Regions from separate parts of the Pseudomonas sp. Hz4 genome, predicted to be linked through region 1. Evidence: predicted binding sites of a transcription regulator. Region 1 holds the regulator's gene; the other holds the start of a gene.
The links. The regulator FliA, encoded in region 1, starts transcription of late flagellar genes. The targets are predictions, from matches to a motif close to CTAAAGTTTNNNNNNNNNNNGCCGNTAA.
Positions count from the first base shown of each region.

Region 2: ACYZTR_RS04970 (methyl-accepting chemotaxis protein) is a predicted target of FliA. The motif match lies at 5,513-5,540, and genes of this name have one in related genera.

Region 1 is NZ_CM142719.1:4,431,484-4,439,140, reverse strand. Features, by position in the region: gene flhA (flagellar biosynthesis protein FlhA) at 1-888, shown strand, start outside; gene flhF (flagellar biosynthesis protein FlhF) at 900-2,228, shown strand; gene fleN (flagellar synthesis regulator FleN) at 2,345-3,175, shown strand; gene fliA (RNA polymerase sigma factor FliA) at 3,172-3,912, shown strand; gene ACYZTR_RS20215 (chemotaxis response regulator CheY) at 4,080-4,451, shown strand; gene ACYZTR_RS20210 (protein phosphatase CheZ) at 4,474-5,262, shown strand; gene ACYZTR_RS20205 (chemotaxis protein CheA) at 5,293-7,536, shown strand; gene ACYZTR_RS20200 (protein-glutamate methylesterase/protein-glutamine glutaminase) at 7,586-7,657, shown strand, end outside.
Region 2 is NZ_CM142719.1:1,119,673-1,127,329, reverse strand. Features, by position in the region: gene ptsP (phosphoenolpyruvate--protein phosphotransferase) at 1-1,197, opposite strand, end outside; gene cra (catabolite repressor/activator) at 1,499-2,494, shown strand; gene ACYZTR_RS04975 (TatD family hydrolase) at 2,498-3,277, shown strand; gene ACYZTR_RS04970 (methyl-accepting chemotaxis protein) at 3,394-5,424, opposite strand; gene ampE (regulatory signaling modulator protein AmpE) at 5,609-6,445, opposite strand; gene ampD (1,6-anhydro-N-acetylmuramyl-L-alanine amidase AmpD) at 6,445-7,002, opposite strand; gene ACYZTR_RS04955 (DUF1631 domain-containing protein) at 7,067-7,657, opposite strand, start outside.

The DNA of each region.
Region 1 (7,657 bases):
CATATCCGTGACAACCTCGACCTGGCGCCGAGTGCCTATCGCCTGACCCTGATGGGGGTGATCCTGGCCGAAGCGGAGATTTACCCGGACCGCGAACTGGCGATCAACCCGGGGCAGGTCTACGGGACGCTCAACGGCATTACCGCCAAAGATCCGGCTTTCGGTCTGGAGGCAGTCTGGATCGAAATCAGCCAGCGTGCCCAGGCGCAATCCCTCGGTTACACCGTGGTCGATGCCAGTACGGTAGTGGCAACCCACTTGAACCAGATTTTGTACAAGCACTCGAGCGAGTTGATCGGTCACGAAGAAGTGCAGCAACTCATGCAATTGCTGGCCAAAAGCTCGCCAAAACTGGCTGAAGAGCTGGTACCAGGTGTGGTCTCTCTGTCGCAGCTACTGAAAGTTTTGCAGGCTTTGCTGGCCGAACAGGTGCCAGTACGGGACATTCGCAGCATTGCCGAGGCCATCGCCAACAATGCCGCCAAGAGTCAAGATACTGCCGCGCTGGTGGCTGCCGTGCGCGTCGGCGTATCCCGCGCTATCGTGCAAAGCATCGTAGGCACTGACTCCGAGCTACCAGTGATCACCCTGGAGCCAAGGTTGGAACAAATATTGCTCAATAGTCTTCAGAAGGCAGGACAAGGCTCGGAAGAGGGCGTTCTGCTGGAGCCAAGCATGGCTGAAAAACTGCAACGTTCGTTGATCGATGCGGCGCAGCGTCAGGAAATGCAAGGTCAGCCGGTGATTCTGCTGGTAGCCGGTCCGGTTCGCGCGATGCTGTCGCGATTCGGCCGATTGGCAGTCCCGGGTTTGCACGTGTTGGCGTATCAGGAAATTCCTGACAACAAGCAAGTGACCATCGTTGCGACAGTAGGGCCCAACGGCTGAGGTAGTGGTTTATGCAAGTTAAGCGTTTTTTCGCCGCCGATATGCGTCAGGCCATGAAGCTGGTTCGTGATGAGCTGGGCGCTGATGCTGCCATCATTGGCAACCGCCGGATCGCCGGTGGTGTCGAGTTGACGGCGGCACTGGATTACAAATTATCAGCGCTGGCCCCGCGCGTTCCGAACATGGAGCTCGAAGACGAGTTGCGCAAGACCCAGTCGCGGATCGTTACCGCCCAGGCCGAACTGAGCCTGCGAGGCGAAGGCGAGAGCGACAAGAGCACCAATCGCCAGTTGTTCGCCGGCCTGCCACTGACCGCCGCCGAGCCGCTGATCGAACCGACTTACGCCGAACCCCGTCGGCCTGCACCGGCCGCTGCGCCAGCCTCCGGTGGCGTTGACCCGCGTGCGTTCGACTCGATGCGTTTCGAACTCAACAGTTTGCGCGAACTGATGGAAGTGCAGCTCGGCTCCCTGGCCTGGAATCAGCTGCAAGGCAGCCGTCCGGCCCAGGCCAATCTGTGGCGTCGCCTGCAACGCATCGGCTTGTCCGGCCCGTTGTCGCGCGATTTACTGGCCCTGATTACTGATATTGAAGAACCTCGTCAGGCCTGGCGCATGTTGCTGGCGCACCTGGCGCGGATGATCGCCACACCGGAAATCGAGCCGCTGGAAGAGGGCGGTGTGATTGCCATGGTCGGCCCTGCCGGCATGGGCAAGACCACCACGCTGGCCAAGCTCGCCGCCCGCTACGTGCTCAAGTACGGCGCGCAGAATATCGCGTTGGTGAGCATGGACAGCTACCGTATTGGTGCTCAGGAGCAGCTCAAGACCCTTGGCCGGATCCTCAATGTGTCGGTGACTCACGTCGACCCGGGTCAGTCGCTGGTGCAGGCGCTGGAGCCCTTGCTGCGCAAACGCGTGGTGCTGATCGATACCGCGGGCCTCCAGGCCAGCGATCCGGCACTGCGCATGCAGCTCGAAAGCCTGGCCGGTCGTGGGATCAAATCGAAGAATTATCTGGTGTTGGCAACCACCAGCCAGAAACAGGTTCTAACGGCCGCTTATCACAGTTACAAACGCTGCGGCCTCGCTGGCTGCATCCTGACTAAACTGGATGAAACGGCAAGTCTGGGCGAGGTGTTGAGCCTGGCCATCAGTCATGAATTGCCGGTGGCCTACCTGACCGATGGCCCGCGGATTCCGGATGATTTGCATCTACCGCGTCGTCATCAGTTAGTCAGTCGCGCCGTCAGCGTGCAAATGCAAGAAGAACCCAGCGAAGAAGCCATGGCTGACATGTTCGCTGATATTTACCACAGCCCGACCAAGCAGGTCGGCTGAGGTATTAATGAACCGTTTTTGTACCTACATCGATGGTCTGCCATGCATTGTTCATTTTGTGAACGCGCAGCCAGTAATGTGGCCTCCGTCTAAGTAAGACAAGGTAAAGAAAATTCATGGGCAGCATGCATCCCGTACAGGTGATCGCGGTGACCGGCGGCAAAGGTGGCGTCGGGAAAACTAACGTGTCAGTGAACTTGTCCCTGGCTCTAGCTGAGCTCGGCCGGCGCGTCATGCTGCTGGACGCCGATCTGGGGCTGGCGAACGTTGACGTCCTGCTGGGACTGACACCCAAACGTACGTTGGCCGATGTGATCGAAGGCCGCTGTGAGCTGCGCGATGTTCTGTTGCAGGGCCCTGGCGGCATCCGCATCGTCCCGGCCGCGTCCGGCACTCAAAGCATGGTTCATCTGAGCCCGGCCCAACACGCCGGCCTGATCCAGGCGTTCAGCGATATCGGCGACAATCTCGACGTATTAGTGATCGACACCGCTGCGGGCATTGGTGACTCGGTAGTCAGTTTCGTTCGCGCAGCGCAAGAAGTCTTGCTGGTGGTCTGCGACGAACCGACCTCGATCACTGATGCCTACGCACTGATCAAACTGCTAAACCGCGATTACGGCATGAACCGCTTCCGCGTCCTGGCCAACATGGCTCAGAGCCCGCAGGAAGGTCGCAACCTGTTCGCCAAGTTGACCAAGGTCACAGATCGCTTCCTCGACGTCGCCTTACAATACGTCGGCGCGGTGCCTTACGACGAAAGCGTGCGCAAAGCTGTGCAGAAGCAGCGCGCCGTCTATGAAGCCTTCCCGCGTTCCAAGTGCTCCCTGGCGTTCAAGGCCATTGCACAGAAGGTCGATACCTGGCCGTTGCCTGCCAACCCGCGTGGGCACCTGGAGTTTTTCGTCGAGCGCCTCGTGCAACAAACGGCAGGACCGGTGCTATGACAGCCAGCGGCTACAACCTCTACAAGAAGTCGGCACGTGACGCGCAGTACGAGCTGATCGAGCGTTACGCGCCACTGGTTAAACGCATCGCTTACCACTTGCTGGCGCGTCTGCCGGCCAGTGTCCAGGTCGAAGACCTGATCCAGGCCGGGATGATTGGCCTGCTTGAAGTGTCGACCAAATACGACGCCAGCAAAGGCGCGAGTTTCGAGACGTACGCGGGCATACGAATCCGCGGCGCGATGCTCGATGAAGTACGCAAGGGGGACTGGGCGCCACGTTCGGTCCACCGCAATACCCGGATGGTCAGCGACGCCATTCGCTCGATTGAAGCTAAAACCGGTCGTGACGCTAAAGATCACGAGGTTGCGGCCGAACTCCAATTGAGTCTCGACGATTATTACGGGATTTTGAACGACACCCTGGGCAGCCGGTTATTCAGTTTCGACGATCTGTTGCAGGACGGCGAACACGAAGGGCTGCACGAGGATGGCGCCAGTGCTCATCTGGAGCCGTCGCGCGATCTGGAAGATGAACGCTTCCAGATGGCACTGGCGGACGCGATTGCCAATTTGCCGGAGCGTGAGCGACTGGTGTTGGCGCTGTACTACGACGAAGAGTTGAATCTCAAGGAAATCGGTGAAGTCCTGGGGGTCAGCGAATCGCGGGTCAGCCAGTTACACAGCCAGTGCGCGGCCCGTTTGCGGGGGCGTTTGGGGGAGTGGCGAGCGCGCTGAAGGCAGTGTGGGGACACTGCGAACGCGGCTGGTGGGGTGTTGAACCGCACGGGTCCCGATCTGTTGTGCTCCAGACAGTCATTGAGTGCTTTGCCGGATTGATTGAAATGGCGCGTCCAGGTGCTGGGCGCGTTTAAGACTGCTTGGAGGTCGAATTGAACAAGAACATGAAAATCCTCATCGTTGATGACTTCTCTACGATGCGGCGGATCATAAAAAACCTGTTGCGTGACCTTGGGTTCACCAACACGGTCGAGGCCGATGATGGCACCACTGCCATTCCGGTGCTCAACAGCGGGAGCATCGACTTTCTGGTAACGGACTGGAACATGCCTGGCATGACCGGTATCGATTTGCTGCGCCATGTGCGTGCCGATGAAAAGCTCAAGCATCTGCCGGTGCTGATGGTGACCGCTGAAGCCAAGCGCGAGCAGATCATCGAGGCAGCCCAGGCCGGTGTTAACGGCTATGTGGTCAAACCCTTTACGGCCCAGGCGTTGAAAGAAAAAATCGAAAAGATTTTCGAACGCATCGGTTGAGAAACTGCGCCACGGGGGAGCTATGGAGCATAACGAATCTTCACAGGGCGATTTCGAGTCGACCCTGAAAAAACACGCTGTCGAACTGGTCGAAAGTCTTGAAAAAGGCAGGTTCGGCGACGCCGTGCAACTGATCCATGAGCTCAACCAGACCCGTGACCGCGGCCTGTATCAAGAAGTGGGCAAGCTCACTCGCGAGCTGCATAGTGCGATCGTCAATTTCCAGATTGACCCGAACATGCCGCAAGCCGAGGAAGTGTCACAGATCACGGACGCCACCGAGCGTCTGGGCTATGTGGTCAAGCTGACCGAGGCCGCGGCCAACCGCACCATGGACCTGGTGGAAAACGCCACGCCGCTGGTCAACGGCCTGAGCCATGAAGCGCAGGCCTTGAGCACCGACTGGGGACGGTTCATGCGTCGCGAAGTCGGGGCTGAAGAGTTCCGCGAACTGGCCCGGCGAGTCGACGGTTTCCTGACACGCAGCAGCGAAGACAATCGCGTTGTGTCGAGCAACCTCAACGACATTCTGCTCGCTCAGGATTACCAGGACCTCACCGGTCAGGTGATCAAGCGTGTGACCCAATTGGTCACCGAAGTTGAAAGCAACCTGCTCAAGCTCGTGCTCATGGCCAGTCAGGTGGACCGCTTTGCGGGCATCGAACATGACCGTGAAGCGATGCTGGCTGAAAAAGATCCGCAAAAACATCTCTCTCAGGGTGAAGGTCCGCAGATTCATGCCGATAAAAGAGAAGACGTTGTGTCCGGTCAGGACGATGTGGACGATTTGCTATCCAGTCTTGGATTTTAGGTTTTTAGACCTGTAGGAGCACCCATACACATGAGCTTCGGCGCCGATGAAGAGATCCTTCAGGATTTCCTGGTTGAGGCCGGCGAGATTCTAGAGCAACTGTCCGAACAGCTGGTCGAGCTTGAAAGCCGACCCGATGATGCGGACTTGCTCAATGCAATTTTTCGCGGTTTTCACACTGTAAAAGGGGGCGCCGGCTTCCTCCAGCTCAATGAGTTGGTGGAGTGCTGTCACATCGCCGAGAACGTGTTCGACATCCTGCGCAAGGGTGAACGACGCGTCGACTCGGAACTGATGGACGTGGTTCTCGAAGCGCTGGATGCGGTGAACGGCATGTTCACCGAAGTCCGCGAACGCAGCCCGATCACGGCTGCCACGCCTGAATTGCTGGCAGCTCTGGCCCGTCTGGCCGAGCCGAAAACCGAAGAAGCCGCACCGGTTGCCGAAGGGGTCGAAACACCGGCTGCTGACAGTGAGTCGGGCGACATCACCGATAACGAATTCGAACAACTGCTGGACTCGTTGAACGCCGTCAAGGCGCAGGCCGAGGCCCCGGCGGCGGCTCCACTGCCAGCGAGTAATGCCGCTGCCAGCGACGAAATCACCGATGCCGAGTTCGAGTCGTTGCTCGATCAGTTGCACGGCAAAGGCCAGTTCGCCGTCGATGCGGTAGCCCCGGCGCCAGCCGCACCGGCTGCCCCGAAAGCGGCAGGCGACAGCTCCGATATCACCGACGACGAGTTCGAAGCACTGCTCGATCAGCTGCACGGCAAGGGCAACTTTGCCGTTGATGCGCTGGAATCGGCCATTGCTGCGGCTCCTGTCCCGGCCGCACCCACCGCCAAAGCGGCTGGCAGCGATCTGATTTCCGATCACGAGTTCGAATCGCTGCTCGACGAATTGCACGGCAAAGGCAAGTTCACTGAAGTCGGAAACGCGTCGGGCGCCAGCGCTTCGGTTGCAGCCCCGGTTGCCAAGGCTGTTGCACCGAAACCCGTCGCCAAAGCGCCCGAGCCTAAAGCCGAAGCGCCGAAGCCTGTTGCTGCTGCACCGGCTCCGGCTCGTGCCCCGGCCGCGCCACCGGCGGAAAAACCGGCCAGCGAAGCCGAGACCACCGTGCGGGTCGATACCGCGCGTCTCGACGAAATCATGAACATGGTTGGCGAGTTGGTGCTGGTGCGTAACCGCTTGGTCCGTCTGGGCCTCAACAGCGGCGACGAAGCCATGTCCAAGGCGGTGTCGAACCTCGACGTGGTCACGGCCGACCTGCAAACCGCGGTCATGAAGACCCGGATGCAACCAATCAAGAAGGTCTTCGGACGCTTCCCGCGTCTGGTTCGCGACCTGGCTCGCCAGCTCAAGAAAGAGATCAACCTGGAACTGGTCGGCGAAGAAACCGACCTCGACAAGAACCTCGTCGAGGCCCTGGCCGACCCGCTGGTCCACTTGGTGCGCAACTCGGTTGACCACGGTATCGAAGAGCCGGCCGAGCGCGAAGCGATGGGCAAGCCTCGCAGCGGCAAGGTGATCCTGTCCGCTGAACAGGAAGGCGACCATATCCTGCTGTCCATCTCTGATGACGGTAAGGGCATGGACGCCGATGTTTTGCGCGCTATCGCGGTGAAAAAAGGTTTGATGGACAAGGATGCAGCAGATCGCCTCAGCGAGTCCGACTGCTTCAACCTGATCTTCGCGCCGGGTTTCTCGACCAAGACCGAAATTTCCGATGTCTCCGGACGCGGCGTGGGCATGGACGTGGTGAAAACCAAGATCGCCCAGCTCAACGGCACCATCAATATTTACTCGACCAAGGGCAAAGGCTCGAAGATCGTCATCAAGGTGCCGTTGACCCTGGCGATCATGCCGACGCTGATGGTCATGCTCGGCAACCAGGCGTTTGCGTTCCCGCTGGTGAACGTCAACGAGATCTTCCACCTCGACCTGTCGCGCACCAACGTGGTGGACGGCCAGGAAGTGGTGATCGTGCGGGACAAGGCGCTGCCATTGTTCTACCTCAAACGCTGGCTGGTCGCCTCCGCCGCTCACGAAGAGCAGCGCGAGGGCCATGTGGTGATCCTTTCGGTGGGCACTCAGCGGATCGGCTTCGTCGTCGATCAATTGGTGGGCCAGGAAGAAGTGGTCATCAAGCCATTGGGCAAAATGCTCCAGGGAACCCCAGGCATGTCCGGCGCCACCATCACCGGTGACGGCCGCATTGCGCTGATTCTCGATGTACCGAGCATGCTCAAGCGTTACGCCGCACGGCGTATTTGATTCTGGTGGAGCGGGGCGACTGAGCCTCGCTCCGTCTAACGGAGTGTTTATGGCAGTCAAAGTCCTGGTGGTGGACGATTCGGGGTTTTTCCGCCGCCGCGTCTCGGAAATTCTTTCAGCG
Region 2 (7,657 bases), 2.6 Mb from region 1:
GCCGGACGCTGGCGCGAGGATCACCTCGGCCACATCGGCAATCACTTCGCGCTGTTGACTCACGGCTGGCAGCGGTTCGATTTCTTCACCGAGGCCTTCTTCGATGGCGGCCAACAAGGCTGGCAATGCATCGGCGGCGATGCTCGGTTCAGCGATGAATTCCAGCACCTGACCGCGACGGGCGCCGAGGCTGAGCAGTTTGCTCAAACTCTTCACTGACACTGCGCTGTCCTGGCCGTCGACAATGCGCACGCGAACTTCGCCTTCAAAACTTTTCGCCAGTTGCGCGAGGATCTTCGCCGGACGCGCGTGCAACCCGTGGGCGTTGGCCAGCGCAATGCGAGCGCTGGGCCAATCGGCCGGCAGTCCACCGCCAAGGACTTCGAGGACTTTACGGCTGCTGGTGGCGCGGCCCAATTCATGGCCGCGACCTTCGATCAGCAACGCACAAAGGCGTTCGAGCAATGCCTGATGGGCTTCACCGAGGCTGGCCAGGCAGAACAGGCCACTGAGCGGCTGGCCGAGGTAGCGTATGGGTTTGTCCGGCGTGACGAAGGCCAGGCCCGGACGCTTGACCGTTTGTTCGCTGTGCAACCACCACAGGCCGTCGCCCAGCGGCAGCGCTTCGACTTGTTGCAACACCGCAGAGAAACCGTTGCTCACGCAGTTGGCCTGACGCAGCAAACGTGCACCGCGCCAAACCAGTTCCTCGAAATCATCGGCGGATACACCGAGGCCGATCATCTGCGCATCCAGCGCCAGTTCTTGCGGCGCGCCTTGCAACAGTTTCAACAGGGCTTCGGCGGAACTGGCGCGGCGCAGCGCCTGGCCCAGGTCGGTTTCACCGAGGGCACGGGTCAGCAGTTGCAACAGGCGCAGGTGTTCGTCGGATTTGGCCGCAATACCAATCGCCAGGTAGACGATCTGACCATCCCCCCAATCCACCCCCTCAGGGAACTGCATCAGCCGCACGCCGGTGGAAAACACTTGATCGCGGGTTTGCGGCGTACCGTGGGGGATGGCAATACCTTGACCGAGAAAGGTCGAGCCCTGTACTTCGCGCGCCTGCAACCCGGCGAGATAACCCTCGTCCACCAGGCCATCGGCGACCAGATGCTGGGCCAGCAGGTGCAACGCTGCGCACTTATCCACAGCCGACTGGCCCATGGAAATCTGCTCTATGGTGAGCTCGAGCATGCTTTTTCCTTTTTAGCGTCTTCGGACGCCAGGTATTGTTTTGAATGATTCAGCTTAGGCGCTTAGGCAAACCTTTTCAGGGGCAGTTTTGGCGGTTTCGCGTCAGAACCGGCAAAGGCGCCTATAACGCAGGAAATATGCTTGCTGAAACGTTTAATCCAGATTGATTGGCACGTTACTCGATAATGTCTCATCCTTGAAGTCCAATTGTCGGACGCGCGAAGGCAATGGTCGTCTGCCTGAATCGGGTAGGATTGGCGAAAATGTCGGTGCAAACTCGAAAAAATAAGGAAATCCCGGGTTGAAACTCAGTGATATTGCCCAGTTGGCCGGTGTGTCCGTTACCACCGCCAGCTATGTCATCAATGGCAAGGCAGAGCAGCAACGTATCAGCAGTGCCACCGTCGAGCGCGTGCGCGCGGTCGTCGAACAACATGGCTTTACGCCCAATCCCCAGGCTGCCGGGCTGCGCAGTCGGCACACTCGCACCTTGGGTTTCATTCTGCCGGACCTGGAAAACCCCAGTTACGCACGAATCGCCAAACTGCTGGAACAAGGCGCCCGGGCTCGTGGCTATCAGTTGCTAATCGCCAGTTCCGACGATGCGCCGGACAGCGAACGGAAGTTGCTGCAACTGTTCCGGGCTCGACGCTGCGATGCGTTGATCGTCGCCAGTTGTTTGCCGGCCGGCGATGACAGCTATCGCCAATTGCAGGCCAAGGGCACTCCAATCATCGCGATCGACCGGGTCATGGAGCCTGAGCATTTTTGCTCGGTGATCAGCGATGACCGCGAGGCCAGCCTGCAACTGACCCGCAGTCTACTGGACCCGCTGCCCAAGCAGATCGCACTGATCGGCGCACGCCCCGAACTGAGCATCAGCCAGGAGCGGGCGGCAGGTTTCAAAGAGGCGTTGGACGGGTTCAGTGGCGAGGTGCTGATCGAGCACGGCGAGTCGTTCAGCCGTGAGTGCGGCAAGCAGTTGATGAACGAATTGCTACAGCGTCTGGGCCATTTTCCGGATGCGCTGGTGACCACTTCCTACGTGCTGCTTCAGGGCGTATTCGATGCGTTGCACGATTTCCCGCTCAAAACCCGTCCGCTGCGCCTCGGCACGTTCGGCGACACACAGTTGCTGGATTTCCTGCCGCTGCCGGTCAATGCCATGGCCCAGCAGCATCAGCTCATCGCCGATAAAGCCCTGGAACTGGCCCTGGCCGCCATTGAACAATCGGATTACCAACCCGGCGTGCAGGCCATCGCGCGGACCTTCAAGCAGCGTATTCGCCAGGACTGAACCGTGGAGCTGATCGACAGCCACACTCATCTGGATTTCCCGGTCTTCGACGCCGATCGCTCGGCGCTGCTGGCCGAGAGCCGCGCCCTCTGCGTGCGGCGGATGGTGGTGCTGGGGGTTTATCAGGGCAATTGGCAGCGGGTCTGGGATCTGGTGCAAAGCGATCCCGACCTGCATGCGGCGTTCGGTTTGCACCCGGTGTATCTGGATGATCATCGTCCCGAAGACCTGACGGCACTCGGCGACTGGCTGACCCGCCTGGCTGGCCATCGGCAGTTGTGCGCCGTGGGCGAGATCGGTCTGGATTACTTCATCGAAACCCTCGATCGCGAGCGCCAGCAGGCGTTGTTCGATGCGCAGCTGCAACTGGCGGTGGACTTCAATCTGCCAGCTCTGATTCATGTGCGACGCAGCCATGCGGCGGTGATTGCCACGCTTAAACGATTCAAGTTGAAACGCGCGGGGATCATCCACGCCTTCGCCGGCAGCAAGGAAGAGGCTCGTGAGTACATCAAGCTTGGTTTCAAACTTGGTTTGGGCGGTGCTGCGACTTGGCCGCAGGCGCTGCGCATGCATCGCGTACTTGGTGAACTGCCGCTTGAATCGGTAGTGCTGGAAACCGACTCCCCGGACATGGCGCCCGCCATGTTTCCCGGTCAACGCAACAGCCCGGCTCACTTGCCGGCGATCTGCTCCGCATTGGCCGGGATCATGGCGATCAGCCCTGAGCAATTGGCCGCCGCCAGCACTGCCAATGCCTGTGAGCTGTTCAACTGGCGTTAGTCACCGATCGTTCCCACGCTGCGCGGTAACGCCGCCTGTAACGCTCTGCGTCACGACTTTTGGGACGCGGAGCGTCCCCGGCTGCATTCCCACGCAGAGCGTGGGAGCGATCATACTCAGACCCGAAACGCGCTGATCAACTGTTTGAGCTCCACCACCTGAGCCGACAACGCACGACTCGCATCCTCGGTCTGGTGCGCCCCTTCGGCGGTACGTTCACCCGCGCGGTTGATCTCGACAATATTCTGGTCAATGTCGTGAGCCACCGCAGTCTGTTGCTCCACCGCCGCGGCAATTTGCTGGTTCTGATCGACGATCATGCCGACGGCGCCGAGGATGTTCTCCAGCGCTTGCTGAACCTTCTCCGACTGCCCCACGGTACCGTTGGCCATCTGATGACTGGTACCCATGGCCTTCACCGCAGCGCCGACACCGCTGTGCAGCTTGGCGATCATTTGCTCGATTTCTTCGGTCGATTGCTGGGTACGTTTGGCCAGGGTCCGGACCTCATCCGCCACCACCGCAAAACCACGACCCTGCTCACCGGCCCGAGCGGCTTCGATGGCGGCGTTGAGCGCCAGCAGGTTGGTTTGCTCGGCGATGCTTTTGATGACTTCCAGCACGCGGCTGATGGACTGGCTATCGCTGGCCAGTTGATTGATCACCAGCACCGACTGATCAATCTCACTGGCAAGCGCAGCGATGCTGCCCTGCTGGGACTCCACCAGCCCGCGACCGCTGATGGTCTCGTCATTGACGCTGTGGGCGCTACTGACCGCCGCTGCGGCACTGCGCGCCACCTCAAGGGAGGTGGCCGACATCTGGTTCATGGCCGTCGCGACCTGCTCGATTTGCGTGCGCTGCCCCGCCACGGCCTGGTTGCTCTGGGCGGAGACGTTCTGCACCTGCCCGGCTTGGCGCTCGACCTCGCCGACGGTCTGCCCCACTCGTTCGATCAGGTCATGGATTTTCTTCACGGTGCCGTTGAACACCTCGCCCAGTTCGCCCAGTTCATCGCGGCTGTTAGCGCTGAAGGTCTGCGTCATATCACCCGCCGCCACCTTGTCCATCACAGCACCAAGACGCTTGAGGGTGGTGCGGGTCGAGGCGTAGAAGCCGCCGTAAAGGTAAAAAATCAGCACAAACACCACCGACAACGCCACAGCCTGCAAGACCATATGGGTGCGGTTCTGCTCCAGTCGCTGTTGTAACTGGGTGCCGAGAAAACTCAGGGTGGCTTCATTAAGTTTGTAGGTCTGGTCCATCAGGCCCGTGACCTGATCGTAAAAGCCCTGCCAAGGCGTATTGAGCGTATCGGCCATCACTACCTGCTCTTCGAACAGTTCACTGGCCTTTTTCAACGAAGCCTTGCTGCTATCGGCCTGAGCAGCCAGTGTTTCCCGTGCCGCTTTGCTGGAACCGAGCGCGTCCTGCAACTTCAGCGCATATTCGGCCTGCAGTTTTTCGATCTGCACCAGCAACTCATCAAAACGGGTACTCGATGCCGAGTTGAGAAAGCCCTGCCCCAGCGAAAAAGAGCCCATCGCCCGGCCTTCACCCAGAAGCTGGGTAACGGGCGGGGTGACATTGGTAATGAGTTCGCTCAGCTGGCGCATGTCGCTCTGAGTGTCGCGGCTGAGGCCGGCCTGACTGGCAATGATCTGACTGAAAATCTGCGCATTGCCGAGCAACTTGCCGATCATCCCACTTTTACTTTGCAGGGAGCTTTCTGCTTGTTGGGCCTTGAACGCGGCGATCATTTCATCGCGTTTACCCTCGAAAACGATGATCTGCTCGGGGTCAGTGGTCATCGCCGTCAGCCCTTGCAAACGGGTCAGCACACTTTGCTCCAGGGTACTGATCTGCGACTCGACATTGCCGGCCTTGCCGGACTGACCGAGGGTGACGTTGATCTGTACCAGGTTGTTCAAGGTTTCCAGATCGCGCCGTAACGTCAGGCTGCTACCCAGCAGGTCGAGGCTTTGCAGTTCGACGCGGGTGCCCTGGAATTCTCGATAAGAATCGCGCACCAGATAGAAGTTGGTCACCAGCATCGGCACAAGGAACAGCACGCTGATAAGGCTGAACTTCATGCCAAAGCTCAGGCGGTTCATCAGCGCGACAGCGGGATAGAGCAAGCTCTTCACTGGAGATCTCCCTTTGATTTCTTATTTTTATTGGCAGGCGCGGATCGAAAGCAGATAGCCACTATTCGGCGCTAGCTCTGTATAGCTTAAATCGGCGGGAGGTTTTGTAACTTAAGGTTAACGGGGGGGGCTTTGCCCCCAACGGGGGCAAGCCCCCTCGCCACAAATGGAGTTCACTGCGCAATTACGGAAGGACGGTCCACAACGCAAAACCGGCGTACCAGAGCACCGCCGCGCGCAGCAACAGTTCCCAGATCCGGTCGAGGCTGTTGATGCCGTCAGGCCCGACCACCGGCGCTGGAATTTCACCGGCCACCAGCCCGACCTTCTCGATCAATTGGGCGGCGCTGATGTTCCAGTTCAGCAGCTCGTGCACCATCACCCGGCCGACGGCGACAAAGTTACCGACCAGCGCAAAACTTGCCGCCAGCAGACGCACCGGCACCCAGTCGAACGCATGACGCAGTTGTGCGGCGCGCTCGACCACGGCCGGGTTCTGCCCGTGTTCTTCGGCCAGGGCCAGCAGTCGATAGCTCAGGGCCGCGACCGGACCCAGCAGGAAGTACCAGAAAATCACCGCGAAAAAGCTTTGATAGGCCTCCCACAGCAGATGCCCTTCGACCCGTTCCAGCAGTTGTTCGCCGCTATCGGCGCAGATACCCAGGTCGCGGTCCGCTACATGAGCGGCAGCTTGCAGGTCTTCCCGGCGCCAGGCATCGCGAAACGGCCCAAGACCGGCCAGCAGATCGCCGCGGCCCAAACTGTAAATCACCACCAGCAGGTGCACCGGCAACGCCAGCAGACCGTAAGCCACCGGGTCCAGCACCAGCAGCAACAAACCCAGCAGTGCCACTGGCAACAAAACCAGTATCACCAAGATCAGCCACGGACTTTTCGCCAGACGCGGACTGACCTCAAGCTTGTTCAGCTCGCGGACCCAACCGCCATCACGCTGAACCCGATGACGCAGGGCCGAGAACTTCTCGATCCAGACCGCCAACAGCAACACCAGAAAACTCATTATTGTTCCTCTTTTGCCAGGGCAGCGCGATAGCGTGCCCAGTCGAACGCGGGCCCCGGATCAGTTTTACGCCCAGGTGCGATGTCGCTATGCCCGCAGATGCGCTGTGCGGTGATGGCCGTGAAGGCGCATTGCAACTGCCGGGTCAGGGTCGTCAATGTTTGATACTGAGCGTCGGTGAACGGCAGATCATCCGTGCCCTCAAGTTCGATGCCCAGGGAAAAATCGTTACAGGTTTCCCGCCCTTCGAAACTCGAAACGCCAGCATGCCAGGCACGCTCAAGACAAGAGACAAACTGAGTGACTGTGCCGTCACGTTCGATCAGAAAGTGCGCAGACACACGCAGGTCGGCGATCCCTTCAAAGTAGGGATGCTCCGTGACATCCAGACAATTCTGGAAAAATTCCTGCACCTTGCCGGTGGCGAATTGCGCTGGCGGCAAACTGATGTTGTGGATCACCAGCAGGGAAATTTCGCCCGTGGGGCGCGCATTGAAGTTGGGCGAGGGGCATAAACGCACACCCTGACACCAACCGCTCGCGGGGTCCAACTGCATACAGGTTCCTTCAACGACGACTGTGATGGCGCCCAGTATGCCGTGATAGACCCTCGGGGCGCGATCACTTGCCGCGATTGAGGCGCCGCAGGTTACCGATCACCGACTCCAGCGCCCGGTCGAACAGCAACGTGTCGTCCAGCGCTCGCACCGCGCCACGATGGAACTCCAGCGCCAGACCGGTGCGACTGCGCTCCAGCACTTTCATTCCGGTGCGGTTGACGAAAATGTACTTGCCGGTGGCTTCAATGATCGCCGCCAGCTTGCAGCGAAGGGTGTTTTCCTCGTCTTCCTGAAACTCGACCCAGCACCCCAACCGCAGCTGATCGACCTGAAGCAGATCGGCATCGTTCTCCGGCACACGCACTGACGCCGTATCGACCGGCCCTTCGTCGGCGGTACGCAGGACAACTTCCTGCAGCACTTCGACCATTACCGGCGTATCGACAGACTGTTCAAGCGTGTGCCCTGGACGCTCGAACAGATGAACGTGCAAGGCTTCCAGCTCACTGAAAAACTCGCGGGTGGCGAACGGATCGAATGCCGAACTGCTCAGCCCATCACGCAACGACTTGAGCAACCCAGGCACCAGCGCCAACAAGCGCAGGCTCGCGTCGGGCTGGGCATGTTGCTGCACGCTCCAGATCAATTGCTC